DNA from 3 places in the Plantactinospora sp. WMMB782 genome. Region 1 is predicted to be linked to each of the others. Evidence: riboswitches for the same ligand, from Rfam matches in the RefSeq annotation. Region 1 holds a riboswitch; each other region holds the start of a gene.
What was found. Region 1 has a riboswitch for cyclic di-AMP ahead of ACN28A_RS27115 (C39 family peptidase). Riboswitches for the same ligand answer to the same signal wherever they lie in the genome.
Positions count from the first base shown of each region.

Region 1 (11,460 bases):
GCTGGCCCTGGCGCTGACCGGGCTGACCCTGCTCGGGCTGACCCTGGCCGAGCGACCGCTGCGGGACGCCGCCGAGCTGGAGGTGCGTTCGGCAAACCTCGGGGTACGGGCCTGGCCGCTGCTGGTCGCCGACCGGCTCGGGCCGGCGGTGCTGGTCCTGCTGGCCGTACTCGCCGGCAGCGCGGCGCTGACCCTCCCGGCCTGGCCCGCCCTGCTGCTCACCGTGCTGGTCGGCGCGGCGGCCGGAATCGGCGCGGTCGGGCCGCTCGCGCTGCGCCGGCTGCGCCCCTCGGCCGGGCAGAGCGCGGTCACCCAGGCGCTGCGCCGGCACCAGCCGGAGTTCCTGCTGCACTTCTCCGCGCCACCCGGCTCGGAATACCAGGTGATGATGTGGCTGCCGTACCTGGAGCGGATCGGGCGGCCGTTCGTGGTGCTGCTGCGGGAGCCGAACTTCCTGCCGGCGATCTCCGCCGCCACGAAGGCGCCGGTGGTGGTCTGCCCGACGCCGCGATCGATCGACGAGGCGATCGTGCCGAGCCTGCGGGTGGCGTTCTACGTCAACCACGGCGCCAAGAACAGCCACTGCATCCGGTACGCCCACCTCACGCACATCCAGCTGCACCACGGCGACAGCGACAAGGCGCCGAGCGCCAACCCGGTCTCCGCGATCTTCGACCGGATCTTCGTGGCCGGGCAGGCGGCGATCGACAGGTACGCCCGCAACGGCGTGACGATTCCCCGGGAGAAGTTCGCGATCGTCGGCCGTCCGCAGGTGGAATCGATCGCGGTACGCCGGGAGCCGATCCGGGACCGGGCCGACAAGGTGGTGCTCTACACGCCGACCTGGACCGGGCACAACGCCGACGTCGACCACTGCTCGCTGCCGGTCGGCGAGAAGCTGGTCCGCCGGCTGCTGGACCGGGGCGTGACGGTGGTCCTGCGCGCCCACCCCTACACCTCGCAGAACCCGGCGTCGGCCCGGCAGCTCGCCCGGATCGAGCAGCTCCTCGCCGAGCACCGGGCCGGCACCGGCCGGCGGCACGTATTCGGCGCCGACGCGGCCCGGAAGATGAGCCTTGTCGACTGCGTCAACGCCTCCGACGCGCTGGTCTCGGACGTCTCCGCGGTGATCTCCGACTACCTCTACTCGGGCAAGCCGTACGCGGTCACCGACCGGGTCGGCGAGGGCGACCGGTTCGTCGAGGGCTTCCCGCTGGCCGGCTCGGGCTACGTGCTGGACCCGGAACTGTCCAACCTGGACGAGGTGCTGGACCGGTTGCTGGAGAGCGATCCGCTGGCCGAGACCCGGTGGCGGACCCGGACCCGTTATCTCGGCGACTTCCCGGAGCAGCACTACGCCGACGGGTTCCTCGACGAGGCCCGCCGGCAGGTGGCCGGTGCCGGTACGCCCCCGCCGGTACCGACACCCCGCCCCGCCCCGGTCCCCTGACCGCGCCCCCTCGCCTGCCGGTGCTCCTGAGGCGGGGACCCGTGGGCGGGGACCCGTGGGCGGCTGGGTGGCGTTGCGCCGAGGGTGCTCGCGGGCTGTGCCATGATGCCCCGGTGACGATGATCAGGACCAGCCACGACCGTAACGAGCTGGCCGACCTGCTGCGCCGCGACCCGCACCTGCACGCGTACGAACTCGGCGACCTCGACGACTTCTACTGGCCGTACACCAACTGGTACCGGTGCGGCGAGGCCGTGGCGCTGCTCTACCACGGTGCGCCCAGGCCGGTGCTGCTGGCACTGCACCGCTCCCCGGCACCACTTACCGAACTGCTCACCGGTCTCCTCCCGCTGCTGCCCCGGCACTTCGAGGCGCACCTCTCCCCCGGCGGCGTGGAGGTGCTGGCCCGGGAGTACCCGGTCCGGACGCGCGGGGCGCACCTGAAGATGGCGCTCACCGACCCGGACCGGCTGGCCCGGGTCGCGCCGGCCGGCGAGGTGCTGACCGAGGCGGACGTACCGGAGCTGACCGCGTTCTACCAGGCGGCGTATCCGGGCAACTGGTTCGACCCGCGGATGGTCGAGACCGGTCACTACGTCGGGCTGCGCCGGGACGGTGGGCTGGTCGCCGTCGCCGGGGTGCACGTCTGGTCACCGCGCTACCGGGTGAGCGCGCTGGGCAACGTGACGACCGCTCCGGCGTACCGGGGGCAGGGGCTGGGCAGCACCGTGGTGGCGACGCTCTGCCGGCGGCTGCTGGAGGCCGTCGACACGGTGGCGCTGAACGTCGCAGCGGAGAACACCGCCGCGCACAAGCTCTACGACCGGCTCGGCTTCACCCCGGTCGCCGAGTACACCGAGTACGTCGTCGGCGAGGCGCCGGTGGCCGCGGCCACGTCCGACGAAGGTCCACAGTGAACTGACGCTGGTCCGGACCGCCGGTCGAAGTCCGCCGACCCTTGTCAAGGACCAGTGCCACGGGCACCATGTCAACGGTCCGCACGCCTGCCAGGCTGCCGGAGCTTTCCGCCACCGGCCCGTACGCCGGTCGTCCCACCCTGTCTTTCGCCGATCCGATCTGTCGCCGAGGAGGCTCCGGTGCTCGAGGAGTTCATGGGCATTCCCGCCCACCCCTTCCTGGTCCATGCCGCGGTGGTCTTCGTGCCACTGCTCGCGCTGGCCGCGGTCGGGTACGCGTTCCTGCCGTTCGTCCGCCCGCACCTGCGCTGGGTGCTGGGGCTGCTCGCCGTCGCCACCCCGGTCGCGGCGCTGATGGCCAAGCTCTCCGGTGACCGTTTCCTCGCCCGCCTCGAATCGCGCAACCGGGTCAGCCCGGAGTACGTCCCCCGGCTGGCGGAGCACCAGGATCTCGGCACCAACACCCTGTACGCGACCATCGCGCTCGGCGTGCTGACCCTGGCGCTGGTCCTCCTCGTCAAGCCCCGCACCGCCGCCACCCGGCCAGCCGCGACCGCCGACGGGGACGGCACGGACGGCGCGGCCGCCGGCGCCGCACCGGCCGCCACGGGTTCACCGGTGCTGAGCCTCGTGCTCGGGGTGTTGGCCCTGGCCGCGGCCGGCGCCGCCCTCTACTACGTGTTCCGCACCGGTGACACAGGCGCCAAGGCGGTGTGGGAGGGCCAGTGACCCGCACGGGTGTAAGGAAGGGCCCCCTCCTAGACAAAATGCGATGGGAGGGGGCCCTTACACCCGTGCGGGAGGGTGGGGCGGGTCAGGAGGAGTAGCCGCGGGTGGCCGCCCAGTTCGCCAGGTCGATGGTGCTCATCCAGTAGTTGCTGTCCTCGCCGGGGATGGCCGGGTCGGCGATCTTCACCGTACGGCCGTCGTCGCGGTAGCCGACCACCGTCAGGTAGTGCCCGCCCGGGTAGCTGTGCCAGCCGCCGTCGAGGTCGGTGGCCGAGCCGGCGATGTTCACCACCACGGCGTATCCGCTGGTGACGGCGTGCACCACGTCCGCCTGGAGCCGGTCCATCTGGGCCGGGGTGGCCGCGCCGCCCGGGATGGCCGTGGTGCGGTAGAAGTCGGTACCGATGATCTTGTTGAGCACCCGGGTGGTGTCCTGGGCCGAGTTCGTGCCGCTCGTCGTGGTGCCGAGGTCGGCGGCGACGGAGTCCTGGCTCGGCTGCTTGTCCCGGACGGTGAGCGCGATCCGGGTGGCCGCCGGGCCGCAGTACCAGCCGTTGATCTGGGTCTGGAAATCGTAGTCCAGCAGCTTGGTCGCGGGCGGTGCCGGCCGCTTGCTCGGGGCGCTGGTCGGAGCCGCCTTGGCCACCTTGGCCGCCTTGCTGGCCGGTGCCGTGGTCGGTGTCTCGGTCGCCGGGGCGGTGGTCTGCGGCGCCGTCGTCCGCGGCGCGGTGGTGGCGGCCGCTCCGGCCTGATCCGCGACGGGGGCGCCGACCTCGGCGACGGCGACCGTCGAGCCGGTCCCCGGTGCCCCGGGCGAGCCGGTCGAGGCCAGCACGACCCCGGTCGAGGCGGCGGCGGCGAGCACCGCTGCCGAGGCGAGTGCGAGCCGGTTCCGGCGGCCCGACATGGCAGTCCTGAACCGCCCGTTAATTGCGTGCTTCAACGTTGTCCTCCAGGGGAATGCGTGCCACCACTACCGGGGGACGGGGTGGTGACGCGACGTTTCTTATCGCTGCCGGAATGTGCCGGGAAATCGCGCGGAATGGCACCGGAAAGGCGCGCGCCGACGGACATGGCGGAGACGGAGGGACCCACGATGTGCCCAGGGGTGGGGACACCGCTGTCGGCGTACCGGTGGAATCAGCGCCACCACGATCCGTCGCCGCCGGCCTGCGGCGCGGTACCGGGACCTGCCGGCGAGCCGGTCGGCGCGCCCGGGACGACCCGCGCGTCGACGACCTCCGCGGCACAGCCCGCTATCGGATCAGGATCGGGCCCCGGCCGGGGACCGGGTGGTCCGGTACGGCTGTCGCGGCGGCCGGGAGCGGCGCCGCGACGCAGCGAGGAAACTGGGGGGACGGGCCGGAGCCCGGGTGATGCGGCACGAACAACTACTCCTTCCGACACCGCCTACCGGGTTAGCTGACGGATTCGGGCGGGAAGGCCGCCCTACCCCGGGCCGTAGCCCGAAGATTCACCCCAGATAACTGTGGGTCCCCGGCTCGTCACAGAACGATTAAGCGGGTCCGCACCGGTGTCACCAGGCGGTGACCAAGGGGCCGATGGCGGACTTGCCGACATTACTGTCCGCGTTCGGCTGTTGCCAAGCCCAGTGAGCAGCGAAAACAGTGAGCAGGACCGCGATTTGGAGCTCCGGGGGCCACCCGACGGTCACGGACGGTCGCGCAGATAAACCGGCATGATCATGTACGGGTGCGGTATGACGGAAATGACCGGCTTAGCCCGGTCGCCCGAGTATGGGACGAGGACACCAGGAGGCTCCTTTCGATGACAACGGTGCACGAAGCGACCTACGACCTGCTCCGTTCCCTGGGCCTGACCACCCTGTTCGGCAACCCCGGCTCCACCGAGGAGCCATTTCTGAAGAACTTTCCGGCCGACTTCGCGTACGTGCTGGCCCTACAGGAGGCGTCGGCGGTCGCGATGGCGGACGGCTACGCCCAGTCCAGCGGCCGTCCGGTGCACGTAAACCTGCACACCGCGCCCGGCACCGGGAACGCGATGGGCAGCCTCGTCACCGCCTGGCACAACAAGACACCCATGATCGTTACCGCCGGCCAGCAGACCCGGACGATGAGCCTGTCGGAGCCGATGCTGACGAACGTGCGCCCCACCCAACTTCCCGAGCCGTACGTCAAGTGGAGCCACGAGCCGCTGCGCGCCCAGGACATCCCTGAGGCGTTCATGCGGGCGCTGGCCACCGCGGTACAGCCGCCGGCCGGGCCGGTCTACCTCTCCCTGCCGCTGGACGACTGGGACGAACCGGCCAACGGCACCGCCCAGGTACGCCGGGTGAGCACCCGGATCGCGCCCGATCCGGCGGAACTGGACCGGTTCGCCGAGATCCTGGCGAGCAGCCGGCAGCCCATGCTGGTGATCGGCTCCGGGGTCGACCGGGCCGGCGGCTGGGCCGAGGCGGTCGCCCTCGCCGAACGGACCCGGGCACCGGTCTGGCAGCCGCCGTTCGCCGACCGGGTCGGCTTCCCCCAGCAGCACCCCCAGTTCCAGGGGCTGCTGCCGCCGGCGATCGGGCCGCTGGCCGAGAAACTGGTCGGCTACGACACCGTACTGGTGATCGGTGCCCCGGTGTTCCGTTACTACCCGTACGTCCCGGGGCGGCGGGGCTACCTACCGGACGGGACCCGACTGCTGCACGTCACCGACGACCCCGCCGAGGCGGCCCGGGCGCCGGTCGGGGACAGCCTGGTCGGCGACGTGACGCTGGCCTGCGCCGGGCTGGCCGAGCGGCTGCCGCCGAGCGACCGACCGCTGCCGCCGCCCCGGCCCGCCCCGCCGGAGGCGGCCGGCGACACCCCGCTCTCCCCGGACGCGCTCTTCGGGGCACTCGCCGCCGAGTGGCCCGCCGACGGGATCGTCGTACCCGAGTCCCCCTCCAACCTCAGCGTGCTGCACCGGCAACTGACAATCACCCGGCCTGGCTCGTACTTCAAGATGGCCAGCGGTGGACTCGGCTTCGCACTGCCGGCGGCCGTCGGCATCGCGCTCGCCCAGCGGGACATCCGGCAGCACCGGCCGGTGGTGGCGGTGATCGGGGACGGCTCGTTCCAGTACTCGCCGCAGGCGCTCTGGACCGCCGCCCAGCACCGGCTACCGGTCGTCTTCGTGGTGCCGGTCAACCAGGAGTACGGCGTGCTGAAAGCCTTCGCCGAGCTGGAGGAGACCCCGGGGGTGCCCGGCCTGGAACTGCCCGGCCTGGACATCCCCGGCATCGCCCGGGGCTACGGCTGCACGGCGCACCAGGTGGAATCGGTGGACGAGTTCCGGACGGCGTTCCGGGCGGCACTCGGCACGGAAGGTCCGACCGTGCTCGCCGTGCCGATCAGCCGGGACGTCGCACCACTGCTCTGAAGCAGCCGTCCGAAGCCCTCCGGGTGCAACCGGAAGTGCTCCGCCCGTGGTCATCGACTGGACCGGGAACGGCGGTCCCAGGCCGGCGTCCACCCGCTGGTCCCGGAACCGCGGTCCCAGGCCGCCGTCACCCGCTGGTCCGGGAACGGCGCCTCAGGCCGCCATCACCCGCTGGTGCAGCGCGGTGACCACCGAGCGGGCCGAGACGAAGGAGCCGTGCTGCCAGGCCACCTCGTGACTGAGCCAGTCACCGGCGAAGTAGACCCGCCCGGCCGGCCGGAGCAGCAGGTCGTAGCCGGCGGTGCCGTGCGGCGGCGAGGTCCAGGCGCCCTCCAGGAAGCGGGTCCGGTCCCAGGCGTGCGAGTACGCGGTGGCCAGCTCCGAGCGGTACTTCTCGCCGTGGATCTTCACCCCCTGCATGACCGCCCGCTCCTGCCGCTGCGCCGGAGTCAGCGCGCTGTACGCCCGCGCGTTCGCCCCGGTGTTGTAGTAGCCGACGATCAGCCCCCGCCGGCCGTGGAAGCCGTACGACGGGTACCAGATGTGCGCCAGGTCCAGGTCGGTCTCGGTGATGCCGCCGTAGATGCGCTGGTCCGACTCCCACCACCGGCTGCGGTACTCCAACCCGATCTTGCCGGAGGCGGTGGCCGGGAAGCTGCCGAGCGCCGCCGTCACGTCCGTGCCGAGGTTGTGCGGCACCCGGGCCATCAGGTGCGGCGGCAGTGTCGCCACGCAGAAGTCGGCCCGGAGCAGGCGTTCCCGGCCACCCTTCCGGTAGGTCACCTCGACCCGGCCGCCCCGGTCGGTCACCCCGGTCACCTCGGCCCCGAGCTGGATCCGGTGCGGGCCGACCGCCTTCGCCAGCGCCCGGGGGATCTGGTCCATCCCGCCCACCGGCTGGAACATCAGCATCGCCTGGTCGTAGCCCAGCTCGAAGGAGAAGTACCGGCCGACGTTGCTGGCGAAGACGTCCGCCAGCGGCGGCGGGGCGCCCAGCGGTACGCCGCTGTCGTTGCCCGCGCCGGGATAGCTGGCGTACCCCCGCCGGCCGGTGCCGGTGTACGCCCATCCGCTGGTACGCCCGCCGATCGCGCCGAAGCTCTGTAGGAAGGAGAGCAGCCGCTGCTTGTCCTCTGCGGTCAGCCGGTCGTCCAGCGCACCCTGGTCGGTCGCCTTGGCCAGCAGCTCGGAGACGTAACCGTAGACGTCGGCCCGCGCGGTGCGGTAGCGGACCGGGGCGGTCATCCCGGCCGAGGCGTTGTAGATCCAGGCGTCCGCGTTGGCGTTCGTGAAGACCTCCACCGGCACGCCCAGCTCGCGGCAGTAGTCCATGGTGACCATCCACTGTGCGATCCGGCCCGGCCCGGCGTTGAAGTAGACGCCGTCGGAGAAGCCGGCCCGTTGGGTCTGCCCGTCGAGATCGGTCTCCACGTCGCCGCCCCGGACGGTCAGGTTCCGGCCGCCGGGGCGGGAGCGCGCCTCCAGCACCGTGCAGTCGTACCCTGCCTTGCCCAGCTCGTACGCGACCGCCAGGCCGGCGACGCCGCCGCCGAGCACCACGACCCGGGCGCCGGAGCGGCCGGTCAGCTGGAAGTCGGACCGGTTCGGTGCCCGGAACGGCGGTGCCGCCGACGCGGCGGTCGGGGCGAGCCCGAGCGCGCCCATGGTGGCGAGCATCGCGCCCGCCCCGCCGCTGACCCCGACCGCCCGGAGGAAGCCCCGGCGGCTGACCGAGGACTGGTCGTGCTGGTTCATACCGTCTCCTCACCAGATCCGTGGGACGCCGAGTCTGTAAGGAGTGTGTTTCCGCGACGGAACGGAGAAGATTGCCGATCTGTTTCCCGCCTGGTGCCCCGGCCCCGTCCGCTAACCGGCGCCGGCGGCGAGCCGGACGAGCATCTTGCCGACGTTGCCGCCCCGGAGCATCTCCAGGAAGGCGTCCGGGGCCGCCTCGATCCCGTCCCGGACCGTGTTGGCGGTGTGCAGCGAGCCGTCGGCCAGCCAACCGGTGGCCAGTGGCAGGTAGTCGGCGAGCCGGTCCAGGTGGTCGGTCACCAGCATGCCCCGCAGGCTCAGCCGTTTGGTGAGCGCCAGCACCAGGTTCGTCGGACCGGGCACCGGGGCGGTCGCGTTGTAGAGGCTGATCGCCCCGACCAGCGCCACCCGGCCGCCGATGTGCAGCGCGTCCAGCGCCGCCGCCAGGTGGTCGGTGCCGACGTTGTCCAGGTAGACGTCGATCCCCTCGGGCGCCGCCGTCGCCAGCTGCGCGCGGACCGATCCGGCCCGGTAGTCGACGGCGGCGTCGTAGCCGAACTCCTCGACCAGCCGCCGCGCCTTCTCCGGCCCTCCGGCCGAGCCGATCACCCGGGCCGCCCCGAGCCTGCGGGCGAACTGCCCGGCCAGCGAGCCGACCGCGCCGGCGGCGGCGGAGACGAACACCACGTCCCCGGGACGGACCGGGGCGGTGTCGGTGAGTGCCACGTACGCGGTCAGCCCGGGTATCCCGAGCACCCCGAGGTACGCCTCGGCGGGCGCGACCGAGGTGTCGACGACGGTCGCGGCGGTGGCGTCGAGTACGGCGTACTCGCGCCAGCCGAGGCTGTGCGACACCGTCGCCCCGACCGGTACCGCCGGCGCCTCCGAGGTGACCACCTCGCCGATCGCGGCACCGTCCAGGGCGGCGCCGACCCGGAACGGCGGCATGTACGACTTCCGGTCGTCCATCCGCCCCCGCATGTACGGGTCGACCGACATCCAGGTGTTCCGCACCAGGATCTGCCCCGGTCCCGGCGCCGGCACGGTGGTGCTGACGAGTTCGAAGTTCTCCGGGCCGGGTTCGCCGTGCGGCCGGGCCGCCAACCGGACCTCCCGGCCGGTCGGCCCCGGCCGATCTTCCGGCCGGCCGGTGTGAGCACCGCCGGTCCCGGCACCGTCCCGACCCGCGCCTGCGCTGGCTTCGATCGACATCCGCTCGCTCCCTCCGCTGCTGCTGGTCGACACTCCTACCCCCGGTCGGGGTCCCAGGCACCGGTCGGCGCGGTGTCCCGGACGTAGTCGGCGAAGTCCCGGGGCTCGCGCCCCAGCACCTGCCGCACCCCGTCGGAGAGGTACGCGTTGCGTCCCTCGGCGATCCAGCCGAGGCTCCGGACCAGGCTCTCCGCCTCCTCCGCCGGGGTGCCCGCCCCGGTCAGCCCGGCGAGGTACTCCGACCGGGAGACCGCCCGGTAGCGCAGGTCCCGGCCGGTCGCCTCGGCGATCTCGCGTACCGCGGCGCCGAAGCCGAGCAGTCGTGGACCGGAGAGCTGGTAGGTCTGCCCCGCGTGTCCGGAGCGGGTCAGGGCGGCCACCGCCACCTCGGCGATGTCGTCGACGTCGACGAACGGCTCCAGGCCGTCGCCGGTCGGCAGTACCAGTTCACCGCGCCGCAGCGGATGCCACAGGACCGGGAACTCGCTGAAGTTCTGTGCGAACCAGGTCGGCCGGATGATCGTCGCGTCGAGCCCGGCCTGCTGGACCGCCCGCTCGCCGGCCAGCAGTTCGGGGTCGCCGGAGGCTCCCCAGTCCCGGGCGGAGAGCAGCACCAGCCGGCGGACCCCAACGGCCGCGGCCCGGGCACAGAACTCGGTGAGCTGTGCCGCCGCGTCCGTGCCGCCGGAGTCGACCAGGTAGACCGCTCCGGCTCCGGCCAGCGCGGCTGTCCAGCTGGACTCGTCGTGCCAGTCGAAGCGGGTCGAGCCGGAGCGCGAGGCGGCGCGTACCGGGTGGCCGTGCCGGTGCAGCAGCGCGACGACCCGGCGGCCGGTCTTGCCGGTGCCGCCGAGGACCAGGACGGGTGCGTCGTTCATGCCACCCAGTCAACCCCAGACCCACGGAGTCGGCTCGGCCGCTCGGTCCGATGTCCGAAGTCCGTGCCGGCAATGCGGTGTAGGGCACGACGGTGGCCGGCATGACGGACCGGGGGCGGCGCCGGCCGGCCGGCGGGTACGGTGGCGCCATGTCCGCGATCACCGCCCTCGTCTCGGCCGGTATCCCGCACCGGGTGCTCCGGCACGGGCCGGTGTGCAGCGTGGCCGAGGCCGCCGAGGCGATCGGCGTCGAGATACCGGACGTGGTGAAGACCATCGTGGTACGCCGGGGAGCCCAGGACTTCGTCTTCGTGCTGGTACCCGGCGACCGGGTGATCTCCTGGCCGAAGCTGCGTACCCTGCTCGGGGTCAACCGGCTCGCCCTGCCGGACGCCGACGAGGCGAAGTCGGCGACCGGCTACGAGCGCGGCACCATCACCCCGTTCGGCTCCCGCACGGCCTGGCCGGTGGTGGCGGACGAACGCCTCCGGGGCCGCACCATCACGCTCGGCACCGGCGAGCGCGGCACCGCCGTGGCACTGGACGCCGACGCGGCGGTGGCCGCCCTGGACGGCCGGGTCGCCGACGTCACCGACCCCGAACCGCCCCGCTGACCGGGTTCCTGGGCGGCCGTCAGGCGCCGAGGCCGACGAGCGCGACCATCAGCGGCAGGAGCAGCATGATCAGGATCGCGCCCAGGATGTCGAAGGAGAAGCCGGAGCGGATCATCCGGGTGATCGGTACGACGCCGGAGCCGTAGACGATCGCGTTCTGCGGGGTGGAGACCGGCAGCATGAAGCCGAACGAGGCGGCGAAGGTGGCCGCCAGCGCCGGCACGAACGGGTCGATCCCGGCGGCCACCGCCACCGGGATGATGATCGGCACCACCACCGCGGCCGAGGCGGTGTTGCTCGTCGTCTCCGAGATGACGATCGCCAGCAGCACGGCGAACGCGGTGATCGCGACCGCGCTGCCCAGCCCGAACAGGTCGGCGCTGCCGTCACCGATCGTCTTGGCCAGTCCGCTGCTCTCCAGCAGTGCGCCGAAGATGATGCCGGTGCCGAAGAGCAGAATGGTGCCCCAGTCGATCCGGGCCGCGTCGGACCAGCTCAGGGTGAAGGTCCGGCTG
Region 1 is NZ_JBMHMC010000007.1:5,573,961-5,585,420, reverse strand. It holds gene ACN28A_RS27130 (CDP-glycerol glycerophosphotransferase family protein) at 1-1,450, shown strand, start outside; gene ACN28A_RS27125 (GNAT family N-acetyltransferase) at 1,570-2,367, shown strand; gene ACN28A_RS27120 (hypothetical protein) at 2,548-3,096, shown strand; gene ACN28A_RS27115 (C39 family peptidase) at 3,182-4,003, opposite strand; cyclic di-AMP (ydaO/yuaA leader) riboswitch at 4,489-4,629, opposite strand; gene mdlC (benzoylformate decarboxylase) at 4,885-6,486, shown strand; gene ACN28A_RS27105 (flavin monoamine oxidase family protein) at 6,640-8,241, opposite strand; gene ACN28A_RS27100 (NADP-dependent oxidoreductase) at 8,353-9,453, opposite strand; gene ACN28A_RS27095 (NAD(P)H-binding protein) at 9,489-10,331, opposite strand; gene ACN28A_RS27090 (aminoacyl-tRNA deacylase) at 10,481-10,945, shown strand; gene ACN28A_RS27085 (SLC13 family permease) at 10,965-11,460, opposite strand, start outside.

Region 2 (8,023 bases), 2.9 Mb from region 1:
GTTATCGCCGTCGAACTGCTGGACGGCACACTAAGAGTGATCCACTCCATGAACATGCGACCCCAGTACAACCGGCCTTACAGGGAGGCGAAGCCATGGCGCGTATGACTACGAAGGTGACAAAGAGTAGCGCGACCCGCAGCAAGCCCGAGGAGACGAGGGTGCAGGGCCGAGCAGTTCGGGGTAAGCGAGCAACCAAGCCCGAGACGGATTCTCCGACGTCCCGGGACGCGCGCAAGGTCACCCGGACCGCCAGACGGCAGACCAAGAGCGGGGTCACCCTTACCCCGCAGGTAGAGGCCGACCTCACGGCCGAAGCGGAGGCAGGATACGACGTCAGCAAGCTCACTCCTCGACGGGTCGGCCGACCATCCCTCTCGAAAGAAGGCGGGGCCTCGCACAGACTCAGTGTGCGAGTCGATGACCAGACTTTCCAGATGATCCAGAAGGTGGCAGAGCTGACGAACCGCCGCCCGAGTGATCTCGTTCGAGAGGTGCTACAGGCCGCGTACCCCCGCAAATAGATTTGCCGTACTCGCCAGAGCGGACCAGGGGCAGGGCCACATCCGATGGGCAAGATGGGTCGGGCGCGAAGTGCCGACGGTCCGAAGGACAGCCAGCATCCTGGTCGGCCACACGTTGCACGCAGCATGTTCGCCGCCCTTGAAGAACCAAGGCCCTGGCTGGGACTGACGTCCTGACCAGGGCCTCTCGGTTGGAGCGGGTGACGGGAATCGAACCCGCACTGTCAGCTTGGGAAGTGTCGAAGGTAGGCCGCCTGACCAACTGGCGCCCTGGTCACGGCGATCATCTAGCGGCCCCGGACGGCCTCCGCTGTCCTGGCCCAATGGCACGTTAATGGCACGCCGTCGACATGAGCGCTTGGTCGACCTCACGCGCGAGGCGTGGAAGTCGATAGCCATCGGTGCTGGCGTCACTTTGCGGATACCAGTTGATCTTATCCATGGGGTTCCCTCGGCTGCCGTTACAGCGCAGCCTCCTCAGCTCGGTCGACCTGTATCAATAGTCATGCGGGCCATCAAAGGCGAGTATCGGCCCGACCTATCCACCCAACAGCCAGTAGCGGCCAGAACACTGAGATATCTACCCTAAGCCTCTCGCGAGATTCACGGTGGTGACGATGGCTCGGCGTGCCGTCTGGGTGGCAGTGCTCAACATCAGCTGGCGAACCGCGGAGAAGATTGCGGCCAAACATCAACTGACCTGCGACGAGGTACGGGACGCCGTGGTCTGCGTTGCCGGGTTGACGTACAGCTGGGACATCGATGAACATCGTGGGGAGCGAGCGATCATCCAGGTCGAGCTTCGAGGAAGACGCGCCCTGGTTGTCCTATATCCATCCGATGACCCGATTGGGGACGTTTGGAACCTAGGCAGCGCTTACTTTGTTGATAGCTAGCCAGCCACACCAGGAGAAGGGATGATGACCCCATGGCCAGCAACGACGAGTTCTATGAGGCTGACGAGCCGGTAGACAAGATCATAGAGGCGTTCAACCGGGGCGAGAAGGGCGTCACAGGGCGGCCGACCTGGTCAAACACCTCGTACCTGAAGCTACCGGGACGGGTGGAGCAGATCATCAGCAACCTGACCAACAAGTCGACGCGAGAGTTACCCGCCCACTGATGGCTTCACCCGTCGAAGCGCAGCTCATCCTCTGCGACGCTGCGCAGGCTGAGTCTGGCAAAGTCCACATGCTGGGGGCAGGTTGGTCCGTTACGTCCTCCCCCACCGCGCCCCATGCCGTTGCAGTCCTGATCAAGATCCCATGGGATCGGGCAAACCAGCGCCTCCCCCTCAAGCTACAGCTACTGGACTCGGATGGGCGGCCAGTCAAGGTCCCTACAGCAGACGGTGAAGCCTCCATTGCAACCGAGGCCGGCGTCGAGGTCGGGCGACCACCCGGGTTGGCCCCTGGCACAATGCTTGATGCTTCTTTCGCTTTCAACGTCCCATCCCTTCCCCTCGCGCCGGGTCGCTACGAGTGGCGCATGACGTTTGCAGAACAAGAGTATGTAGCAGCATTCACGGTCGGTCGTCGCTAGCACGGACGACGACAGGGCCGACGCCCAGGTGTACCGGTGCTCATGGCGCACGACGTGAGTATGGATCCTGAATATCGAAGGCCCTGGCTGGGACTGATGTCCTGACCAGGGCCTTCGTTGTTGGAGCGGGTGACGGGAATCGAACCCGCACTGTCAGCTTGGGAAGCTGATGTTCTGCCATTGAACTACACCCGCGAGCGGACCCCACTGTACCCGGTCGGGTCCGATCATGCACTCACCTACCCCCGGGTCCCACCCCGACCCCCATCGCCACCTGCTCGAACAGGTAGCGAACCACGCCGCGCCACTTCGTTTGCAACAGAGACCGAGCCCGGTAACGTCCGCCCCACCTGCAACTATGGCTCTGTGTCATCACAGAACCACTCTCCGAAGGCAAGGGTGTGGCAATGGCGTTCCGTGGACTGCGCTGGTCGTCGCGTTCGACCGGCATGACGAGCGTGCTTCTCGTCCTGCTGCTCGGATCCGGTCCGGTGGCGGCGGCACCTCCGGACCCGGCCAGGGAATCCGGCGTAGCGGCCTGCACCGAGACCGCAAAAGGGCGCCCGCACACAGGGATCCCGCACGGCGTCGACCCGAACGCCAGGGCCAGGCCTGGAGCGCCGTACGCGGTCGAGCCCAACGAGCTGACTCCGGCCGAGGCGGCCGAGCGGGACCGCGCCCTCGACGCGGCGTACGCGCAACGGGTCGGGGTGGCGCCGTTCGGCGTACCGAAGAAACTGACGATCACCATCGACGTGGTGTTCCACGTGATCAGTGAGCGGCGGACCCGGGCTGCCGGGGACGTCCCGCTCTCCCTGATCCAGGCCCAGGTCAGGGTGCTGAACGAGTCGTTCGGCGGGCGTACCGGCGGGGCCTGGACACCCTTCCGCTTCCGGTTGAAGAAGGTGAATCGGGTGACCAGACCCGCCTGGTATCCGATCGCGCCGGAGAGCCCGACGGAGACCCAGATGAAGCGGGCGCTGCGGGTCGGCGGCAAGGACACGCTGAACATCTACACCGGGCTGCTGACGGAGAAGCTGCTCGGCTGGGCCACCTTCCCGGAGCGCAAGCTCGATCCGTACGACGGGGTGGTGGTGCTCGCCGAGTCACTGCCGGGTGGGACGGCGGCGCCGTACAACGCCGGTGACACGGCCACGCACGAGGTCGGGCACTGGCTGAATCTCTACCACACCTTCCAGGAGGGCTGTGGCGGGCAGGGCGATCAGGTCTTGGACACGCCTGCCGAGGCGGAGCCGGCCTTCGGCTGCCCGGAACGGCGGGACACCTGCACGGCGAAGCCGGGCGCCGACCCGATCCACAACTTCATGGACTATTCGGTCGACGCCTGCATGTACGAGTTCACGTACGGCCAGACGTTCCGGATGCTCAAGGCGTGGAAGGCGTTCCGCGAGCCGTAGGCGTGGCTGACGGCAGGTCAGGGCGCCGGGACGGGCTGCTCTTCCACCGCCCGGCGCCGGCCGCGCCGCCTCGACCCGGTGGTGGCGCCGACCGGGGTGCCCGGTGCGGCGCCGGCCGGGTCGAGCCAGACCTGCACGGCCGGTCGCTCGGACCGGTCTCCGGCCGCGAGCGGGGTGGCGCCGTTGCTGCCGTGCCGGGCCACCATCGCGACGTCGACGGTGAACTCGAAGAGCCGCCAGTCGACCTGTGGAGCCGCCCGCAGGTTGCCGGCGAGCTGGTCCACCCGGGCCTGGTCGGTCACCGGCCGGGCCCGACCAGCGACGTACGCCTCGTCGTCGCTGTCCTCGGGCGGGAACGAGTGCAGTGCGTAGCGGCCGTCGCGTTCGAGGTCGCGCCGCTTCGGAGAGTCGACGACGAAACAGAAGAGTCCCTCGTCGGTGATGACCGGGGACACCGGGTGCACCCGCGGCCCACCGTCGGCGCGCACGGTCGCCAGGTAGCCGAGACCCGGACCGTACTGCTGGATGAGGACGCGGATCGCGTCGGCGAGTCGTGGCTCGTCAGAGGCGAATTCGGACCAGGATGCCATGCCCACATTCTATCGAACACCTGTTCGATCACCTACCCCGGTCCCACCCATCGGCGAGGTCGCGGCCGGTCACCGTCGCGCCACTCGCTAAGGTGATCCGGTGCTGCTCTCCGACCACGACCTAGTGATCGAGATCAAGGCGGGCACCCTCGCGTTGGAGCCGTTCGAGCCCGCGCTGGTGCAGCCGTCGAGCATCGACGTACGCCTGGACCGGCTCTTCCGGGTCTTCAACAACCACCTCTACACGCACATCGACCCGGCGGTCCAGCAGGACGACCTGACCTCGCTCGTCGACGTGCCGGACGGCCAGCCGTTCGTGCTGCACCCGGGTGAGTTCGTGCTCGCCTCCACGCTGGAGGTGATCTCCCTCGGCGACCAGCTCGCCGGCCGGCTGGAGGGCAAGTCGAGCCTGGGCCGGCTCGGCCTGCTCACCCACTCCACCGCCGGCTTCATCGACCCCGGTTTCTCCGGCCACGTCACGCTGGAGCTGTCGAATGTGGCCAACCTGCCGATCCGGCTCTGGCCCGGGATGAAGATCGGGCAGCTCTGCATCTTCCGGCTCTCGTCGCCGTCCGCCCACCCGTACGGGTCGGCCGTCTACGGCTCGCGCTACCAGGGGCAGCGCGGCCCGACGCCGAGCCGTTCCTGGCAGAACTGGCGCACCTGGCCCACCCGCTGAGGCAAGGCGCCCCCCGTCGTCCGAACGGCAGAACCCCCGCCGCACCTGCGACGGGGGTTCTGCGTTGACTCGGTCGGCCCGGAGACCGTCGACCCGGAGATCTCAGCCCGGTCTGCCGAAGCTGTGGATCTCGCCGTCGTCCATCCGCTTCATCTTCACCGGCTCGCCGGCCCGGGAGGCGTGCACGATCCAACCGTTGCCGACGAACATGCCGACGTGACTGAGGTCGGCGTAGTAGAAGACCAGATCACCGGGGCGCAGCTCGGAACGGCTGATCCGCTTCGTCTGTCCGCGCTGGGCGCGGGCGTTGTGCGGCAGCGAGACGCCGCCCTTGGCCCAGGCGGCCAGGGTCAGACCGGAGCAGTCGTACGAGCCGGGGCCTTCGGCACCCCACTTGTACGGCTTGCCGATCTGGGCGCACGCGAACTTGACCGCCTGGCCGGACGGGCCACCGGGGTAGGTGGCCGGGCAGGGCGCGGGCCGCAGCGGGCCGGCGGAGCCGTTCCCGTACGCCTGGATCCGCAGCTTCTGCAGCCGCTCGACCTCGGCGTCGATCTCCTTCTTCTTCGCCGCCAGTTCCGCCTCGGTCTTGGTCAGCTGGGTGACCAGCCGGTCCAGCGGAGCCTTCTGGGCGGCGTACTTCTCCTTGAGGTCGACGACCTCCTGCACCTCGCGCTGCTGCTGGCGAGCGAACTGGTCGAGCACCGAGAGCTGGCCGACGAGCGCGGTCGGCGACTTCGAGGTGAGCAGGGCGTTGACCGCCGAGGCCTTGTCACCCTTGTACGCCTGCACGGCGAAGTCGCTCACCCTGTTCATCGCGGCGTCGATCTGCGACTGAAGCGGGGCGATCTTCTTCTGCAGGGCGGCGACCTGCTTCTTCTTCGCCGCGAGGTCCTGCCGGGTGGCGTTGTGCTTCTCGACGACCGGCTCCAGCTTGCGCCAAGCGGTGTCGATCTGCTGCTCGATCTCGGCCACCGACGGCTCGGCCAGCGCCGGCGTCGTGCCGGTGAACAGCACGGCGGCGCTGGCGAGTGCGGTGAGGGCGATGACGAGAATGGACCGTCGAGGGCGCGGTTTCGCGTTCCCGGCGTCGGCGGCTGCCGACGGGAGGGAGGGCGACCGCGGCGGGGCAGGGGAAGCCACCGGGGTCCGTACTCCTTCTTCCGTAGCCCGCCTACCGGGTTAGCTGACGGGTTCGGGCGGAAAGAGTGTCGCCCTACCGCAGAAGGCGCGGATTCACCCCAGGATGCTCGGGTCCCCGGTTCGCTCTGTGTGACGATTCGGCGGTGTCGAGACGTCGCCGCCCGGCTAGGCGGCCTGCCGTCGGCTCGACGGTCCCCAACCTTAGAGAAGGGTGTTATCCAAACGCAACCCCGCGATCTGAGTCGATTCGTTGTGTGTCGGAGCGGTCGCGGACGGTGCGAGCCGACCGTCGTCCGAGTCGACCCGCGAGAACCGAGCCGGACACGCTCGGTATAGGTGAAAGATTTCTACATAGCGACGAGCTTATTCGGCAGGTATTGACCACGGCCGTGTCCCGGGTGGAAGGTGATCGGCAGGCCCACCCCCGGCCCCTGGAGGTCCGATGCTTCCCACGACAACCCCGCTGAGCAGGAGAATCGCGATCGGGACCGCCCTGCTCGGCGCCGCCGCACTGCTGCCGGCCAGCCCCGCGCCCGCCGCGCCGCCACCGGCCGAGACCCGGCAGGCCGAGTCCGCCGAGACCCGGCAGTCCGAGTACGCCGCCGCGGCGGCCGAGTTCGGCGTACCCGAGAGCGTGCTGTTGGGCGTCTCCTATCTGGAATCCCGCTGGGACACCAACGCCGGCACCCCGAGCACCAGCGGCGGATACGGCCCGATGCACCTCACCGACGTCGCCGGGCTGGCCGCCGGTCCGGAACACCCGGAACACGGCGAGGACCGGCGCGGCGACCCGGCCCGGCCCGGCCGACCGGCACACCCACCCGCCGCCCCGTCCAGCGACCGGAACAACGACCGCAGCGGCGCGGCGGCACCGTCCGGCGGGCAGACCCTGGACGCCGCCGCCACGCTGACCGGCGTCGACGAGCGGGCACTCCGCGCCGAACCGGCGGCGAACATCCGGGGCGGGGCGGCACTGCTGGCGGCGTACCAGAAATCGCTGGCCGGGCCGACGGGGCGGGCCAGCGACCCGGCGGCCTGGTACGGCGCGGTGGCCCGGTACGCCGGCAGCGACCGCGCGGACGCCGCCGCCGCCTTCGCCGACGAGGTGTACCGGACCGTCGCCGAGGGCGCCAGCCGGACCACCGACGACGGGCACCGGATCACCCTCCCCGGCCATCCCGGGATCGTCCCGCAGCGGCACTGGCTGGACCGGCTCGGCCTGCCCGGCCGGCCCCGCCCGGACGGGCTGGAGTGCCCGCGCGACATCTCCTGCGAGTGGATCCCCGCGCCCTACCAGGCGTTCGGGGAGGGCGACTACGGCAACCACGACCTCTCCGACCGGCCCGCCCGGCAGAAGATCGAGTACATCGTCATCCACGACACCGAGGGCAGCTACGACACCACGCTGCGGCTGGTCCAGGATCCGACCTACGTGAGCTGGCACTACACGCTCCGCTCCGCCGACGGGCACATCGCGCAGCACGTCAAGGGCAGGGACGTGGCCTGGCACGCCGGCAACTGGTACGTCAACGCCAAGGCGATCGGCCTGGAACACGAGGGCTTCGCCGCACAGGGCACCTGGTACACCGAGGCGATGTACCGGACCTCGGCCAAGCTGGTCCGCTACCTCGCCGACCGCTACGACATCCCGCTGGACCGCGACCACGTCATCGGGCACGACAACGTCCCCGGCATCCTGCCGGCGAACGTGCGCGGCATGCACTGGGACCCCGGGCCGTACTGGGACTGGTCGCACTACTTCGACCTGCTCAGGGCACCGTTCCGGGGCATCGGCGCAGCGGCCGCCGGACTTGTCACAATCGACCCGGACTTCGCCGCCAACCGGCCGGCGTTCACCGGCTGCACGGCGGCCGGGGTGCCGTGCCCGGCGCGCGGGTCGTCGTCGGTGATCCTGCGCACCGCACCGGCCGCCGACGCGCCGCTGGTGAACGACCTCGGGCTGCGCCCGGACGGCACCCCGGACACGATGCACATCTCCGACCACGGGGCGCGGGCGTCGGCGGGGCAGACGTACGCGCTCGCCGGCCGGCAGGGCGACTGGACCGCGATCTGGTATCTCGGGCAGCGGGCGTGGTTCCACAACCCGAGGTCGAAGCCGACCGTGAA
Region 2 is NZ_JBMHMC010000007.1:2,672,748-2,680,770, reverse strand. It holds gene ACN28A_RS14285 (hypothetical protein) at 1-108, shown strand, start outside; gene ACN28A_RS14280 (hypothetical protein) at 1,453-1,647, shown strand; gene ACN28A_RS14275 (DUF6941 family protein) at 1,647-2,066, shown strand; tRNA gene ACN28A_RS14270 (tRNA-Gly) at 2,188-2,261, opposite strand; gene ACN28A_RS14265 (zinc metalloprotease) at 2,474-3,484, shown strand; gene ACN28A_RS14260 (pyridoxamine 5'-phosphate oxidase family protein) at 3,502-4,074, opposite strand; gene dcd (dCTP deaminase) at 4,175-4,753, shown strand; gene ACN28A_RS14250 (NlpC/P60 family protein) at 4,856-5,896, opposite strand; cyclic di-AMP (ydaO/yuaA leader) riboswitch at 5,909-6,049, opposite strand; gene ACN28A_RS14245 (N-acetylmuramoyl-L-alanine amidase) at 6,339-8,023, shown strand, end outside.
Region 2: it holds a riboswitch for cyclic di-AMP, as region 1 does, so the genes downstream of both, ACN28A_RS14250 (NlpC/P60 family protein) here and ACN28A_RS27115 (C39 family peptidase) in region 1, are expected to answer to the same signal.

Region 3 (11,460 bases), 5.0 Mb from region 1:
CCACCACCCGGCCGTCCCGCTCGACAGCGCTCATCGCGGCGCTCGCCCCGCTGGCCTCCTCGCTCGGGGCGGCCACCACCACGTCCAGTCCCCGCTCCACCGCCGTACGCGCCAGCCAGCGCAGCCCCGGGGCGGCGATGCCGTCGTCGTTGGTGACAAGCACCCGGATCGTCATGGCTTCGTGGTCCGATGCGCCAGCTCGTCCGGGGTCAACCGGTCCTGCCGGTCCACCCGCATCGGTGCCAGCTTCACCCGGTCGACCAGGCCGGCTATCGCGTCCGGCCGTCCGGTGCCGAGCCCGTGCCGGGTGACGTTCAGGGCACCCGCCGCCGCGCCGGTCCGGATCGCGAGCCGGATGTCGCCGCCCTGGGCCAGCACGGCCGCCACTCCGGCGGTCATCGAGTCACCGGCGCCCCGGTGGTCGGCGACCTCCAGCCGGGGCATGTCGAGTTCGACGATCTCGCCGTCGACCAGGACCAGCGCCGGCAGTTCGGCCCGGCTGACCACCACCGTCTCGGCGCCCCGGGCGTGCAGGGCCTGGATCACCCGGACCAGTTCGGCCTCGCCGTCGTCGTCGGCCAGGCCGTCCCGGAGCAGCTCCTCGTGGCTGACCTTGAGCACCGACACGCCACTTTCCAGCACGGCCGCCAGGTGCGCGCCGGAGAGGTCGGCGACGACCCGGCTGCCGTTGTGGCCGAGGTCGGCGGCGAGCCGGCGGTAGATCTCCGGTGCGACCAGGGACGGGTGTCCGGGGCCGCTGAGGATGCTGACCTCGGCGCCGAGTCCTTCGCTGAGCGTGAGGTTGTAGAGCTCGTCCAACTCGTGCCGGGCGAGCGGATGACCCGGCACCGAGGCGATCTCGTGCCGCTTGCCGTCCCGCCGGTCGTGCACGTAACCGCCGCTGCTGGACTCCCGGTGGATCACCCGAAGGTCCACGCCCTCGCTGGCCAGCAGGGGTTCGAGTACCTGCCCGATCTCGCCGCCGAGGCCGGCGCAGAGCACCACCGGCACGCCCAGGCAGTTGATCATCCGGGCCTGCCACACCCCCTGGCCGCCGGGGTGCAGGTGGATCTCGGTCTCCTCGGCCGGCTGGTCGACGGTGACCGTCAACTGCGGGTCGGGGGCAAAGACCATGACATGTCCGCTCACGCCCGTTAGATACCCACTTAGCCGCTATTCATGCAGCTGGCCGGCTTGCCGCCAGGTTTCCTAGACTCGGTTGGTGCCGCGCACCGGCTCATTTCGCTATCGGGTGCACGCACGCTGCGAACCGGCCGACGCGCTGCGGCTGCTCGGCGACGTGCGACGGCAGGGCGAGCTGCACCCGTTCGTCGTGCGGGTCCGCCCCCGACCCGCCGGGCCGGGGGCACTGCGCAGCGACCTGGTCACCGACCGGCTGCGCTGGGGGCCGCTCCGGTTCCGGACCACCTACCGGGCCGACCTGCTCCGGCTCGCTGCCGACGAACTGGAGTTGGTGGCCCGGCAGTGGCCGCGTACCACCCTGCACAACCGGACCCGGGTGACCGGGGAGCCGGACGGGCTGCTCCGGGTCGACGTCGAGATCACCCTGTCGGCGCCCGCGCCGCTGTTCCGGTACGCGTTCCGGCAGGCTCGGGCCGCGCACCTGGAACTGGCGAATCGGCTGCCGGCCGCGTTGGCCGCCGCCGGCCAGCAGCCCTGACCGCCCGCCCGTTCCCGGCGGCGCCCGCCGTCCGGCGGGTCCGACCCCACGGCTTGTAGGTGGAGAGCACCGTGGCGACGACCAGCAGCGTGCAGGAGACGATCGGCGCGGCCAGCAGCCCCTGCCGGGCGTCCGCCGGGGTCGCCGCGCCGAGCTCGGCGGCCCGCAGGTTCGGCAGCAGGGCGAAGAGCACCGCCCCGACCATCACGGTGGTGATCACCAGTTTGACCAGGACCCAGCGGTGCCTGACCAGGCCCCAGGGGGTGAGCAGCGCACTGGCGAGGCCGACCAGCCAGGCGAGCACGCTCAACGGTACGAAGACGGCCTGCCCGACCAGCGCCGCCGCCGGATAGACCAGGTCGGGATCGGCGCCGCGTGCTCCGGCCACACCGAGGGTCAGCAGCACCACGTCGATTCCCAGCCAGCCGACCGCGGTGACCACGTGCAGGGTGAGCAGGGCTTTTCGCCAGGGCGGTGAAAGCTTCATACCGGTGATGCTGCCGGCGGAAGCCCGGCGTGACGTCGTGCGGCTGTGGGCGCTGCGGGTACGCAGCTCGACGTACGTTCCGCGCAGCGCCAGCTCCCGGTCCAGATCGCGGTGCCCTGCCGTGATCAGGGAGCGTTCGGCCTGCCGGAGCCGGCCGGACACTCCCTGATCACGGAAGAACCCGCTCCGGTGTTTGCTCGCATCGATGGTTGTCTTTAAGCTTGGTCGGCCGCCGTCACGGGGCGACCGGGTACGGGCTGGCCGGGGCGTCGTGGTGGTCGGGTGACCAGGGGAGCCGGTCACGGCAGCACAACGAGGCCGGTACGCGTCGGGCGTACCGCGTCGCTCGTCGTCGTAACCGCACTGCCGGCACGCGCCAGCCACGGCGACGGCGCCGGCAGTCGTCCGAGAGGAACTCCCATGCGGATCTCCGCACCGTACCGTCGCGTCTCGCTGGCCCTGGCCGCGATGACCGCGATCGCCGCGAGCAGCGTCGCCGTGCTCGGCACCGGCCTGGCGCCGGCCGCCCAGGCCGCAGCCGGCTGCCGGGTCGACTACCAGGCCAACCAGTGGACGGGTGGCTTCACCGCCGCGGTCAAGGTGACCGCCGGGGACGTCGCGGTCAACGGCTGGACCGTGACCTGGACCTACGGTGGCGACCAGCGGATCACCAACGGCTGGAACGCCCAGGTCACCCAGTCGGGGGCGACCGTGACCGCCCGGAACGTGGCCTGGAACGGGTCGCTGCCGGCCGGCGGCTCGACCGAGTTCGGCGTGCAGGGCACGTATTCGGCCAGCTCGGCGGCACCGACCGGGTTCACCCTGAACGGCGAGCCGTGCAACGGCGCCGAGCCGACAACCCCGCCGAGCACCGCGCCGCCGACCAGCCAACCGCCGACCACCCCGCCGACGAGCGCCCCGCCGACGCTCACCCCGCCGCCGACCACGCCGCCGAACACCCCGCCGCCGAGCGGCTGCGGCACGGCGGTGCTCTGCGACGGCTTCGAGAACCAGACCGGCGCCACGCCGTCGGGCGACTGGGCGGTCAGCTACCCGGACTGCTCGGGCAGCGGCACCGCCAGCATCGACACCTCGGTCGCGCACCAGGGCACCCGCTCGGTACGCGTCAACGGCGCGGTCGGCTACTGCAACCACGTCTTCGTCGGCTCCACCCGCGACCTGAGCGGGGTCGGCGCGGTGCGCTACGCCCGGCTCTGGGTACGGCACACCACCGCGCTGCCGACCTCGCACGTGACCTTCCTGGCCATGCGCGACGCCGCCGACGGCAACCGTGACCTGCGGATGGGCGGGCAGAACGGCGCGTTGCAGTGGAACCGCGCCTCGGACGACGCCACCCTGCCGGAGCAGAGCCCGAACGGCGTGGCGCTCAGCATGCCGCTGCCGGTCAACCAGTGGTCCTGCCTGGAGTTCATGGTCGACGGCACGCAGGGCCGGCTCTCCACCTGGGTCAACGGGACCGCGGTGACCGGGCTGACCGCCGACGGCACGCCCACGCACGACGTCGACGGGCAGTGGTACAACCGGGCCAACTGGCGGCCGAACCTCACCGACCTGCGGCTGGGCTGGGAGAGCTACGGCGAGGGCGCCGACACGCTCTGGTTCGACGACGTGGCGCTCGGTTCGAGCCGGATCGGCTGCTGACCGGGGTACCCGAGCGGGTTACCCGGCCGGCGGTCGCGGCCTGACCGGAAAGCGGACCGCCGGCACTGCCCAGGGGTGGCGGGCGGTGCCGGCGGTCCGCGACAGGTTACGCGACCGATCCTCAGTTCATCGAGAGGTGTACGTGGTTGGTGTGGTCGCTCGACGGGTCCCCGTTGCCCCCGTTGTACGTCTTCCAGCCACTGCTCGGCAGCCAGATCTGCTTGAACCAGATCACGTACAGCACGCCGAGCCGGTTGGCGTTGCGCACGTAGTACGCCGCCAGGTTGTTGCCGTACGTCCGGTCGCCACCGGTCGCCACTCCGCCGAACCCGTTCTTCTGGGCGGCGAAGTCGCAGGCCTGGCCCTTCGGGTGCTCGCCGCTGCCACCGCTGCGGAAGCAGGAGACGAACCGGGTGAAGCCGGCCGCCTGGGCCTGCTTGAGCGCGTGCAGGGTGCGCGGGGTGATGCAGCCGCTGGTGGTCGGGTCGTCGAGACTGCACGACTCGTCCGGGAAGGAGCCGTCGGGGTTGCGGGGTGCCGGCCGGGCGGAACCGCCGCCGCTGCCGCTGATCCCCGAGCCCGCGCCGCCGCTGTTGTTCGCCGCCGCGAGCGCCCGTTCGGCCTGCTTCTTGCGGGTCTCCATCACCTCGACCTGCTTGCGCTGCTCGCCGATCTCCTTGTCGAGCGCGGCCTTGGCCTGGGTTTCCTTGTCCAGGCTCTCCTGCAACCCGCGCAGTTCCCGGCTCTCGTTCGCCGAGATCGTGTCGAGTGCGGCGGCCCGGTCCACCAGGCTGGTCGGCGAGCCGCTGTTGAGCAGCGCGGAGACCTGCCCGAGCCGGCCGGTCCGGTACGCCATGTTGCCCATCTCGGCGACCCGTTCGCTCCGGGTCGCCACCTCGGCGCGCAGCGCGGCAAGCTGCTGGTTCAGTTCCTTCTGCCGCTTGACGGAGTTGTCCAACTTGTTCTTGGCGTTCAGATAGCCCTTGCTGGCGGCCTGAAGCTGCTCGCGCAGGCTGTCGGTGCCTCCGTCGATGTCGTCGCCGCCGGGAGCCGCGGCCAGCGCCCCGGGGGTCGCGTACTCCGGTGCCGCGGCGGCGGGTGCGCCGCCGAGCGCCGCGAGGACCATGCCCAGGGTGAGCGCCGCGGTGGTCGCGAGCTTCCGGGACGGTCCCGAGGCGTTCCGCGCGGACGCCGGAGCGTGTCGGGTGGGTGCCAGGAACGGCATATGACAGTGTCCTTCCGTCAGCCGCCGACCGGGTTAGCTGACGGGTTCGGGACGGAAGATCCCTACCGCTGGCGCGGATGCACCCCTGGTACGTGGTTCCCCGGCTCGCCGCGTGGCGATTAGGCGACGGCCCCCGCAGGCGCCGGAGGGCGCCGCCCGGCGGAGACCGGAGCCGAGCCTACCGGCAGTTGCCGCCCGGGGATACGTGGAGTTGTCAGAGCCGAATTCACGTTCCTCCTGCTTCGGGCGGATGTATCCGGACAAATATCGCCGGTACCGGCCGGAAACTTAAGATGCCGCTAACTATCGGTGAGTTCTGATGGTGACTGTGCGAGTCGCGGGAGCGCTGACCATCCCCGTCGGTGGGTTCGGACGCAGGCTGTCACTCGTTGCCGAGGGCTGCGACGAGGGGTGCCCGGGCGGCCCGGCGGGCGGGCAGCAGGCTGGCCAGTACCGCCGCCGGGGCGGCCAGGGCGGCGCAGAGCGCGGGCTGCCTGCCCGACGGGTGCCGCCGGCAACCCGTGCCCGTATCGGCAATGAGTCCTGACGGATAGGCGGGAAGAGCGCAATGACGGAAGGCTGTCACGTTCGTTGTGTGGGAGCCCGGGCTGAAATGCCCCGGGCGACCCGGCGACCGTGGGGTGGTGGGCGGAGTGGATAGCCAGTCGCACACCCCGCGCCACCACCCACTGTGGGTGTTGCAGCTACATCAGCTTGCCGGACGGATCTCGAGGCGAGTGCATGTCCTCTTCAACAGCGCATCGGTCGCTGGGCCGAACGGCAGGGTTAGGCCGACGCAGTAAATGGTGCCGTGGTAATCCCCGGATGAGAGCCATTGGACGGGAGTCGCGGGATTGTTGCCCAGGTTGAAGCTACCGACGGTGCCGCCGAAGCACCGTGTCGGACGTGATGTGTAGGTCAGCCAGATTTGACGCGGCAGCTGACTGGCATTACACGCCCGCTCGTCGATGAGTGGTTCGACGGTTTGCGCAGAGGCGACCGTCTCAGGGGCAGGAGAAGCCTGCGCAGGGGGACTGAATGCGATTGTGGCAAGGAGCGCCGCCACCATGGCCAGTGTGACCGTTACCCGTTTCGGCATTTTGTTCCTCCCTAGTTGCGGATCACGACACGTACCGCCGCCCCAGCGCTCCGAAGTGTCTGGAGACTCCGGACCTTCTTGGGTCGCCTGCGGCCGGAATGGACGCTTGTCCTGGTCGAACCAATCAGCCCCACCATGCGTTGACGTACAAGTCGTACAAGGACGGCGCCACGTAGTAGCACTGGTACTCCTCCCACTCCAGGCCGCCGCCATAGCCCTTCTCACCCCTGCTTATGCAGCTCGCAAGGTCCGTGTAGGAGGCGTAGTAGTCCCAGACCGGCCTCAGCGACTCGCTGGAAGGCGACCCGGTGTGGCTTCGGTCGACGCCGGTCGACGCCGACGCATGAGCGGCGCTACCGGTCATGGCGGTCACGGTAAGCCCTGCGACCATCAGCAGCGCGGCGAGCGCTCCCCTTGTACGCACGTCTTTCTCCTTCTCTTGTCGACTGCGGTCACCGATGCCGTGGCAGGCGGTGTCCACGATGGATACGGTCACGGCGGTACGGGTGCTGCTGGCAACGGCTCAGTACTGGTACACCCACAGTTCGGCTGTGATGCCAGTGGCATTGCGACACTCGGCGTAAAAGCCTGGCCTCGCATTCCACGTTCGGGCGTGCTCGTAGCACTGGGCCTCGGAATAGGTGCCCAGTTTCCGCCATCCTGCCGGGGTCAGGACCCGTTCGCCGGCCGACGACTGCCCGGAGACCTCGGAAGCGCTTGCGGTCATCGAGGCGCCGCCAATCGCGAGCACTGCCGAGCCGACGATCGCTGCCGCCATCAGGGTACGTCTGATCTTCATACACGTGGCTCCTTTTCTTGATTGCCTGTCCGCGAGGACTGCCGACAGCCGGTCAGGAAACTGGCTGAATCCGCCCACCATCAGGGGGACAACCCTCGGACGCTCAGCCTCGACCAGTAGCCAGCCAAGCAGTCAGCGGTTTCATTCCGGCTTCATGATGGCTTCTGCAACTCCTGACGAGAGGATGGTGGAGTGTCAGGGCTCCGGCGAAGTCGTTAGGTGATGCCGAATTAGTGCCAGTGGGCGGGTGCTGTCGCGGGCGTGGTGTCGGTTGGCGGCGGCGATGTTGGTGGTGCCGGCGGTCTGTAGTGCGCTGATGGCGGCGTTGCGTAGGGCGGCCATGACACCGTCCGGTGCCGGCGCGGATCTGGCTGCGGTCTTCGTCGTCGGTGACGTCGCGAACCCACGACCGACAACCAGGTGCCGAGCAACCAGGCACCAGGGCCGGCTGCGGCCGGCGTCAGAATGTCGAAAGCCCCCGGCCCCGGGCCCCGGGGCTCGTCATCTCAGTGGCCGCCAGCGGGACGGTCCCCACCCGCTCCGGCAACCGACCCGCTCCGGCAACCGACACCGCTCCGGCGTCCGACCGCGCTGGCCCACCCAACAGTCGTCAGACCGGGGCGGCCGAGCCCGGGAACCGTCAGGCCGGTTCGACCGTGGTGAGTCGCTGGGTGGCCCGGGAGAGCGCGACATAGAGGGTGCGCACCCCGGCCGCCGAGTCGGCCCGGATCTCCGACGGGCCGACAAGCACGACCCCGTCGTACTCCAGGCCCTTCGCCTGCATGGTGTCGACCACCGACAGGCGCGGGCCGGCGGGCTCCAGCCAGTCGGCGACCTCGGCCCGGCGGGCGGCGGAGCTGATCACCCCGACCGTCCCGTCGACCTCGGCGAGCAGTTTTGCCGCCGCCTCCCGGACCGCGTCCGGCAGCTCGGCGGCCGGCACCACCAGCTCGACCGGCTGCACCCCGGTGGCCCGGACCGCGACCGGCAGCGGCAGGTCGGGGGAGACCTCCCGGATCACCCGGGCCGCCGCCGCGAAGATCTCCGCCGAGTTGCGGTAGTTGGTGGTGAGCGTGAACTCGTGCCGGGGACGCCGGCCCAGCGCCTTGTCCCGGGCCCGGGTCAGCTCCGCCGGGTCGCCGGTCCAGGCGGTCTGCGCCGGATCGCCGACCACCGTCCAGGAGGCGAGCCGGCCGCGCCGGCCCAGCATCCGCCACTGCATCGGGGAGACGTCCTGGGCCTCGTCGACCACCACGTGCGCGTACTCGCGGTAGTCGGCGGGCCGCTCGGCGGCGGCGTCCCGGCCGGACCGGGCGGCGCGCTGCCGGTCGGCGTAGGTGGTCACCTCGCGCACCCCGCCGGTCAGCTGGTACGGGTCGCGGCGGCGCTTCGCCGGGCGGGGCGGCCGGCCGAGCAGGTGGTCGAGTTCGTCGAGCAGTGCGACATCGGCAACGGTCAGCTCCGCACCGCCCGCCGACCGGTACGCCTCGGTGAGCAGCCGGATCTCGGCGTTCGACAGGATTCCGGCGGCGTACCGGCGCAGCCGCTCCGGCCGGGCCAGCCAGGGCAGCACGTGCCGGGGATGCAGCCGGGGCCACCAGGCCCGCAGGAAGTCCCGGAACTCCTGGCGCTCGGCGATGTCGTCCTCGAAGCTCCGCTGGTCGGGCAGCCGGCCGACCCGCAGCTGCTGGGCCTGCGCCCAGAGCGCGGCGAAGATGCCGTCGAAGCCGGCCCGGCGGACCTCGTTGCGCCGGGCGCCCGGCGGCAGCGCCCGGGTCCGGATCCGCTCCAGCTCGGCGGTGGAGAGCCGGAGCAGCTCACCCCGGTAGAGCAGCCGCAGCTCGCCGGGGGCGTCCGGCACCTGGTCCCGGACCGCCCGCTCCAGCACCCGGCGCATCCGCAGCGAGCCCTTGACCGCGGCGACGGCCACCGGGTCGGTGCGGGTGGCCGCCACCTGATCGAAGAGCGAGCCGAGCGAGTGCAGGGTGGCGGCGTTCTCGCCGAGCGACGGCAGCACCGAGGCGATGTAGTCGACGAAGACGGCGGACGGGCCGACCACCAGCACCCCGCCGCCGGCGAACCTGCCCCGGTCGGAGTAGAGCAGGTAGGCGGCCCGGTGCAGGGCCACCGCCGTCTTTCCGGTGCCCGGCCCGCCGGAGACCATCGTCACCCCGCCGGCCGGGGAGCGGATCGCCTCGTCCTGCTCCTGCTGGATCGTGGCGACGATGTCCCGCATCTGCCGGCCGGTGGTCCGGGACAGGTCGGCCAGCATGGCGCCGTCGCCGACCACCCGCATCCCCTCCGGCGCCGCCGCCGGGTCGAGCAGGTCGTCGGAGATCCGGGTCACCCGCTCGCCGCTGGAGGTGATCACCCGACGGCGTACGACGCCGCGCGGTTCCGCCGCCGTGGCCTGGTAGAAGGCGGCGGCGGCCGGTGCCCGCCAGTCCACCACCAGCGGTTCGGCGTGTTCACCGCGTACGCCGAGCCGGCCGACGTGCAGCACCTGCCCGGTGCCCAGGTCCAGCCGGCCGAAGACCAGCCCCTCGTGTTCGGCGTCCAGGGTGTGCCGGCGCCGGGCGGCGTGGAAGACCATCGCGTCCCGCTCCACGAGTGCGCCGAAGTTGCCGACCCTGGCGAGCTGGTAGCCCTCCCGCTCGGCGAGTACGGCGGAGTGCCGCAACTGCGCCAGCCGGGCGTAGACCCGGTCCAGGTGACGCTGCTCGACTTCGATCTCCTGCTGAAGCGTGGTGTGGTGGTCGGTCAACGCGTCTGCTCCCGGAGATCGATCTGCGGCGACCCGGCGCGTCCGACCCCCGGGTCCGGACGCCCCGCGCGCCGAATTGCCAGGAAGCGAGGGTACGCCGTGCCGGCGCCGACCGGTTCGGCCACGCCAGGTCCGGGCGCGCTCGTGGTCGCGGTCGTGCCGGTTCAGCGTCCGGCCGCACCGGCGCGCAGGTCGGCCGTCCCGGGGGCCGGGCGCGGTACGCCGTGCGTTGCGCCGGCCCTCCTGGGCTGCTCGGAGACGATCCTGGCCCGCCTGCGCCGGTTGGCGGTGGCGGCCGCCTTCCGGGAGATCCTCCGGACCGGCCGGACCCGGTCGACGACCGAGTGCAGGGCGGCGGTGACCTCGTCGGGGCGCTCCAGCATCAGCATGTGGCCGGCGCCGGGGCAGATCGTCAGCTCGGTCGAGGGCAGCGCCTCGGTGATCGACACCGTGCAGGGTGGCGGGGTGAGCCGGTCGCGGTCGCCGACCAGGGCCGCCACCGGCAGGTCGCCGAGGGCGGTGAGCGTCTCCAGCCGGCGCTGTGCCCCGATCGAGGGCCGGAACCCGCCGATCGAGACCAGCGAGGCGCGGGCCACCGCCGAGGTGGTGAGCCGGATGTCGGCGGGGTCGCAGTCGTCGCCGAAGAGCAGCCAGCGCAGCGTCGGGCGGAGCACGTGCAGCAGGGGCGGCGGGGTGCGCCAGCCGCCGAACCGGGCGAGTACCCCGGCACAGTTGGTCTCGGCGATCCGGATCAGCCGGGCCAGCGGTGCGGGTACGCCGTAGCAGGTGTGCGTGTGGCCCTCGGCGGTGGTGGCCACCAGGACGAGTCCGGCGACCCGGCGGGCGAAGTCGCCCGGGTGCCGGTGGGCGTACTCCATCACCGTCATGCCGCCCATCGAGTGCCCGGCCAGCACCACCGGCCCGGTCGGGGCCACCTGGGCGAGTACCTCGGCGAGGTCGTCGCCGAGCTGGTCGAGGGTGGCCGTGCCCAGCGTGCTGGGTCCGGAGCGGCCGTGCCCGCGCGCGTCGTACCGGACCACCCGTACGGCGTCGCCGTACCGCTGGCGCAGCGCGTCGACCTGGCGGTGCCAGGTGCGCCCGTCCAGGGTCCAGCCGTGCAGCAGCACCACCGTCAGCGGCGCGGACTCCGGGCCCGAGACGTCGACGTGCAGCCGTACGCCGTCGGTGAGCCGTACCGAGGCCGGATCGGGCATGGTCACCTCCGCGTCGAGCCCGGTGGCCGGGCGCCACGGGATCAGGGATACCCGCCCGGCGTCCCGGCGAATCATCCCGCGGTCCGGACCGGCCGGAGTCGTCGGTCGGAGTCTCGGCCGGAGCCGTCGGCCGGACAGGTGCGGGACTGGTGCCGGACAGGTGAACGCCCCGACGCGGGATGATCCCGGTCGGGGCGTTACGGATGGTGCGCTGGACTGCGTGCCGGTGCGGCTCAGGCCTCGAAGACGCCGGCCTCGACCAGCCGCTTCTCGGTGGTGTCCCAGCCGTCGGCCGGGTACGTCGCGGCCAGGTTGTTCAGCTCGGCACGGAGCTTGGCGGCGTGCCCGGCACCGGCCAGCACCCGGATCTCCTCGACGAAGGCCTCGGAGTCGGTGCGCAGGTGCGAGGTCTTGCCGTTGGTCAGGTTCCGCACGTAGGCGTGCTTGCCGCCGTTGAGCGGGATGAGGTACTTGAACTCGCCGAGCACGCTCAGGGCGCCACCCTGGCCTGCCTGGCCGGCACGGACGG
Region 3 is NZ_JBMHMC010000007.1:539,765-551,224, reverse strand. It holds gene surE (5'/3'-nucleotidase SurE) at 1-175, opposite strand, end outside; gene ACN28A_RS04360 (1-phosphofructokinase family hexose kinase) at 172-1,134, opposite strand; gene ACN28A_RS04355 (SRPBCC family protein) at 1,223-1,681, shown strand; gene ACN28A_RS04350 (hypothetical protein) at 1,563-2,330, opposite strand; gene ACN28A_RS04345 (cellulose-binding domain-containing protein) at 2,589-3,830, shown strand; gene ACN28A_RS04340 (coiled-coil domain-containing protein) at 3,952-5,055, opposite strand; cyclic di-AMP (ydaO/yuaA leader) riboswitch at 5,063-5,191, opposite strand; gene ACN28A_RS04335 (hypothetical protein) at 5,438-5,641, opposite strand; gene ACN28A_RS04330 (hypothetical protein) at 5,765-6,154, opposite strand; gene ACN28A_RS04325 (hypothetical protein) at 6,279-6,650, opposite strand; gene ACN28A_RS04320 (hypothetical protein) at 6,678-6,953, opposite strand; gene ACN28A_RS04315 (HelD family protein) at 7,594-9,717, opposite strand; gene ACN28A_RS04310 (alpha/beta fold hydrolase) at 9,882-10,931, opposite strand; gene ACN28A_RS04305 (hypothetical protein) at 11,165-11,460, opposite strand, start outside.
Region 3: it holds a riboswitch for cyclic di-AMP, as region 1 does, so the genes downstream of both, ACN28A_RS04340 (coiled-coil domain-containing protein) here and ACN28A_RS27115 (C39 family peptidase) in region 1, are expected to answer to the same signal.